Haloferula helveola: one gene and its partner. The protein of the gene in region 1 binds, or shares a complex with, the protein of each later gene. Links are inferred from orthologs where the notes say so. Each region holds a gene or a part of one and is shown on either strand. Other genes may lie near its edges.

Region 1 (2,792 bases):
AAGTTTTCACAAGCTCCCCAAGATTGCCAAATGCCGCTTCCGGCCCTATCACCCCCGCCCGCCCATGAACCGCATCGATGCCACTTTCGCCCGCCTGCGCTCCGAGGGGAAAAAGGCCTTTGTCGCCTACGTCGCCGCCGGCGACCCGTCCTTCGACGCCTCGCTGGAGGTCGTCCGCGCACTCGCCGACGCCGGCGCCGACGTGATCGAGCTCGGCGTGCCGTTTTCCGACCCGCTGGCCGATGGCATCGTCAACCAACTCGCCGCCGACCGCGCCCTGAAGTCCGGCATGAGCACGCCACGCGTCCTCGACCTGATCCGCGAGTTCCGGAAGACCCACGACACGCCCATCGTGCTCTTCACTTACCTCAACCCGGTCTTCACCTACGGCTACGAGAAGTTCCACACCGATGCCGCCGCGGCCGGGGCCGACGGCATCCTGCTGCTCGACCTGCCGCCCGACGAGGCCGCGCAGAACACCGAACTCGCCCGCGGTGAGGGTCTCCGGCACATCCGCCTGATCGCTCCGACCACCCCGGACGAACGGGTCACGCTTCTCGCCGACGGCTCGGAGGGATTCATCTACGCGCTCTCCCGCACCGGCGTCACCGGCGCCCATGGAGCACCGTCCGATCAGATCGCCGACCAGGTCGCCCGGATCACCGCCCACACCGAAACGCCGGTCTGCGTCGGCTTCGGAATCACGACTCCCGAGCAGGCCGCCATGGTTGCGAAAGCCGGCGACGGGGTGATCGTCGGCTCGGCCATCGTCAAACAGATTGAACTTCACCCCGACCGCGCCGCCGAGGCGGTCCGTGAATTCGTCGCACCCTTGATCGATGCCACTCACGGTGCGTAATCCTTCGCCCTGCAACTCCCAGCTCCCATGCTACTGCACTTCTACAAGATGAACGGTGCCGGCAACGACTTCGTCGTGGTCGACAACCGCGACCTTTCGCTGAACCTCACCGGCGATCAGATCGAGCTTCTATGCGACCGCCACCGCGGCGTCGGAGCCGACGGACTGCTGGCGGTCGAGCCCGCCGAAAACGGTGCCGACTTCAAGTTCCGTTACTACAATGCCGACGGCGGCGAAGCCGAGATGTGCGGCAATGGTGCCCGCTGCTTCGGCCGCTTCACCGCCGCCCTAATGGAAGAAGCACCCGATCAGGTTACGTTCGAAACGATCGCCGGCACGCTGGCCGCGGAGATCGTCGATGAAAACATCCGCATCGCGATGTCGGACCCGGTCGACCTGCAAATGGACAGCGGCGCTTCGGTCGACGGCCTCGACGCCACCCTTCACAGCGTCAACACCGGCGTGCCCCACGTCGTGGCCTACGTCGACGACCTCGAGAACACCGACGTGGTCCGCCACGGCCGCGCCATCCGGAATCACGAACGATTCGCCCCGAAAGGCACCAACGCCAACTTCGCCACCGTCCTCAGCCCCGGGCACATCGCGATCCGCACCTACGAGCGCGGGGTCGAAGACGAAACACTGGCCTGCGGAACCGGCATGGTCGCCTGTGCCCTGATGCATCACCTGCTCACCGGAGCCCCGGCCCCGGTCAAGGTCGACGTGAAGGGTGGCGAAACGCTTGAGATCGGATTCGAGAAGACCGGGGAGCAGCAGTTCACCAAGGTCACCCTCACCGGCACCGCCGACTTCGTCTTCGAAGGCGATATCGAGATCTGAAACCCGGCCCGCACCTCCCGAACCCCTCTTTTTCAACTGACTTCGACGTTCGATGTTGGACGTTCGAGGTTCAACGTCCACCCTCCGCCCATGAGCTTCCGAGGCACCTACACCGCCCTCATCACTCCCTTCTGCGACGGCCAGATTGACCGCCCCGCGTTCCAGGCCCTGATCGACCGCCAGGTCGCTGCCGGGATCGACGGCATCGTGCCCGTCGGCACCACCGGTGAGTCACCTACCCTGAACACACCCGAGCACATTGAGGTCATCCAACTGGCGGTCGATTACGCCAATGGCCGGTGCGAAGTTGTAGCCGGTACCGGCGCCAACGCCACCGCCGAGGCCGTCGAACTCACGATTGCCGCGGAAAAGGCCGGGGCAACGGGCACGCTGCAGGTCTGCCCCTACTACAACAAGCCGTCGGCCGAGGGGCTCTACCAGCACTACAAGGCGGTCGCCGACGCCACCGCACTGCCGGTGATGCTCTACAGCGTGCCCGGCCGCTCCGCGATCCCGATCCCGGTGGAAGTCGCCGCACGGCTCGCGGTCGACTGCCCGACCATCGTCGCCATCAAGGAAGCCGGCGGTTGCGTGGACCGGGTGAACCAACTCGTCCAGGCCCTGCCCGACGGCTTCGCCATTCTGTCGGGAGATGATCCGCTCACGCTCCCGTTCATGTCGTGCGGCGCGGTCGGACTCGTATCCGTCGCCTCCAACCTGATTCCCGACGTCATGGTCCGACTGGTCCGTGCCTGCCTCAACGGGTCCTACGACGAGGCGCTCGCGATGCAGAAGCAATGGTATCCGCTATTCCGCGGACTGATGTCGCTCGACACCAATCCGGTACCGATCAAGGAAGCCGTCGCGATGCAGGGCCACTGCTCCAACGAATTCCGCCTGCCGCTCGTCGGACTCGAATCCACGAAGTCGTCCGCGCTCCGCGAACTGCTCGAGAGCTTCGACCTTCTCTAACGCCATGAACCAGATCCTCGTCACCGGAAAGTCCGGCCGCATGGGCCAGGCCGTGATCGCCGCCGTCAACGCGAACCCGGATACCGAGCTCGCCTCGACCCACGACGCCGGCGAGGACCTC
Region 2 (2,696 bases), 3.7 Mb from region 1 along the record:
GTGCTGAAATACACCGAGAGGGTGATGAGCGAGGATGTCGCCGACCGAATCGCGGGAACCGGTGGCGTGATCGAGCAGGGAACCGACCTGATCGATCGCGGCAGGGGACTCCTCGACGGAGAAGGGGATGTTCTCGATGAGGCCGAGGACGTCATCCGGCGAGGCACCGATGTCGTCGGGGAAGTAGGCGGCCTGCTGGATGTGATCCGTGGGAAGGACAAGGAAAAGCCCGCGCCACGCACTCCGCCGGAGTCGCCGCGCGAGCCGGAGTAAGGCGGGCTTATTTGATCGTCAGTCTGCGGCCCTTGCCGGTCTCCCAAGCCTTTTTGACGCTGCCGTAGAGCGCATCGAGGTCGCGTAGGTCGAGGATCCGGTATTCGATGGTCCCAGCGTGGGTGGTATCGGGGTACTTCTTCTGCGCCATGTTGTGGACTTCGGTCCCCGCGCGCTGGCCGACACGCTCGATCAGATCCCGGCCGCGATCGACCACCGCACCGAGTCCGTCGCTGCCCATGGCATCGGTGACCGGCTGGATGTGGTAGAAACGGGCGAGAGCGCGACCGGTGGTGTCGATGGTCACCTCGTTGACGATCAGTGAGCCATCGAGAACATACTGGTGCATGCTGATATTGCAGATCCGATCGAGCGCCACCATGTAGTGGCCGCCCGAGAGACTCGCCTGCCAGAAGCGGCGTCGGTCTTCCTCGTCCTTGATGTTCTCGTTCTCTTCTTCCTCTTCGTCAGTGTTGTTGTTGTTCGGCTGACTCGGCGGGTTGCTGTTGAAGGCGCTGTTCTGTGCGAGAGCGACGGTTCCGGTGGTCAGGAACAGGGCGAGGAGGAGATTGAGGATTCTCATGATGGGGCAATGGACACCACGAACCGGCAGAATGCCAGTCCGCGCTGAGGATGTTTTGGAAAACTTAAGTATTGAGGTAAACCCCGGATGGGCGGATAAGTTTCGGGCGTGGTCCGCTTCCGACCCAACGTCGCCGCCCTGATGACCCGCGATGAGGGGCAACTCCTCATTTGCGAGCGGTGGACCGTGCCCGGTGCCTGGCAGTTTCCCCAAGGTGGTGTCGATCCGGGCGAAACCTCACTCGAGGCGCTGCACCGCGAGGTGAAGGAAGAGATCGGTCTGTCGCCGTCGCACTACGAGGTCATCCGCTCCAGAGAGGGCTACCGCTACCTCTATCCCGAGGAAGTGCGTTCAAAGAAGGTCCGCAAGCACGGTTGTCAGGGGCAAGAGCAGGTCTACTACCTCTGCCGCCTCTTGGACGGTGCGCCGGAGGTCGATGTCAACCAGCGTCCGCGCGAGTTCGCGCGTCATCGCTGGATTCCGCCGGAGGAGTTCGATCTCGATTGGCTGCCGGAGTTCAAACGGGACGTCTACCGGCAGGTCATGAAGGACTTTTTCAGGATCAAACTCTGAGACCGAGACGCCGGCGTTCGTCGGTAGCGGCCTCGTGCCACGTTCCCGCTTCGAGATCTCCCAGTTCCAGCCGGTCGATGGCGGTACGGATCAAACGAAGCGTCGGGAATCCGACTGCGGCGGTCATCCGTCGAACCTGCCGGTTTTTTCCTTCGGTCAATGTGAGTGAGATCCAGGTGGTCGGGATCGAGGCCCGGTAGCGAATCGGTGGATCGCGCGGGGGAAACTCCGGTTGAGGGTCGGGACGGATGGCCTTGGCTGGGAGGACGCGATGGCCGCGGATCACGAGCGTTCCCTCCGCGAGGGTCTGGAGAGCTTTCTCGTCCGGTTCACCCTCGACTTGAGCTAGGTAGGTCTTCGGCGCCTTCGAGGCTGGGTTCATCAGGCGGTCCACCAAAGGTTTCTCATCGCTCAGCAGAAGCAGACCTTCCGAATCCATGTCGAGGCGGCCGATTGGCCAGACCGACTTTGGAAAGCCAAAGTCCGCCAAGGTCCGTTGCCCGGGTTGATCGGGCGTGAATTGGCAAAGTACGCCGTAGGGCTTGTGAAAAACGAGCAGCACGCGCCGAGCGGAAACCGAAGCGTTCGCACAGGCAATCCCGGGCTCAATCGATTTGCCTGATGTTTGTTGAAAAACCTTCGATTCGGTGGATTCCCGAATCTCGTGCTACACGACCGGGATGAAAGTGATCCGGACGAAAAAGGGGAAGTCGCGGCGGAAGCCGATGCTGATCGCGGTCGTCGCCGGCATCGGATTGGTCTCCTGCGGAGGAGACACGATGCACAACGGGCGTCTGCCATTCTCGCTGCTCGAGGGCCCGCCACGGGCCGAGGCGAAGCGGAAGGTTTCGCTACGAGGCGCGCCCGAGGGAATGGAGCGGGTGGCCGAACATCCGGGCGGCGCCGTCACGGCCGAGCGGAAGGGAAGGATTCGATACGGGGACGTTGTCGCCTTCTACATGACCCACGACGAATCGCTGTCGGCGCTATCGAAGGGAACGATCCAGAAAGTTCCCTATGAGCTGTTCCGATACGGCCACGTGGCGTTGGTGGTGCCCGATCCGGCCGGGACCGGGGAGCCGAAGCTGCTGCAGGTCGCAATGAAACAGGCGGTGAATGCCGACGAGGGACTCGGGTATCTCGATGGCAAACGCTGGCATGCTTATCGCCCGCCATCGGGGAGCGTGAATGTGAATCGTCTGGGCGAGTTCACCCGTACGGTGGTGGAGCGGGCTGACGACCCGAAGGAGGCTTATGATTACGGGGG

The links. The genes of interacting proteins can lie anywhere in the genome.
Region 2: the proteins of dapF (region 1) and HAHE_RS01310 are in contact, whole or in part, in a solved structure (PDB 5YGU), measured with the Escherichia coli proteins. The link is inferred for Haloferula helveola from one-to-one orthologs.

The regions. Positions count from the first base shown.
Region 1 is NZ_AP024702.1:4,123,597-4,126,388, reverse strand. It holds dapF (diaminopimelate epimerase), read left to right. Parts: upstream 1-886; coding sequence 887-1,699; downstream 1,700-2,792. Other genes in the region: dapB (4-hydroxy-tetrahydrodipicolinate reductase), read left to right, coding at 2,676-2,792; dapA (4-hydroxy-tetrahydrodipicolinate synthase), read left to right, coding at 1,790-2,671; trpA (tryptophan synthase subunit alpha), read left to right, coding at 65-859. UniProt on the Escherichia coli protein: Involved in the succinylase branch of the L-lysine biosynthesis and in the biosynthesis of the pentapeptide incorporated in the peptidoglycan moiety. Catalyzes the stereoinversion of LL-2,6-diaminopimelate (L,L-DAP) to meso-diaminopimelate (meso-DAP).
Region 2 is NZ_AP024702.1:423,035-425,730, reverse strand. It holds HAHE_RS01310 (NUDIX domain-containing protein), read left to right. Parts: upstream 1-964; coding sequence 965-1,429; downstream 1,430-2,696. Other genes in the region: HAHE_RS01300 (hypothetical protein), read left to right, coding at 2,110-2,696; HAHE_RS01305 (pseudouridine synthase), read right to left, coding at 1,419-1,991; HAHE_RS01315 (hypothetical protein), read right to left, coding at 281-856; HAHE_RS01320 (hypothetical protein), read left to right, coding at 1-273. UniProt on the Escherichia coli protein: Master regulator of 5'-end-dependent mRNA decay.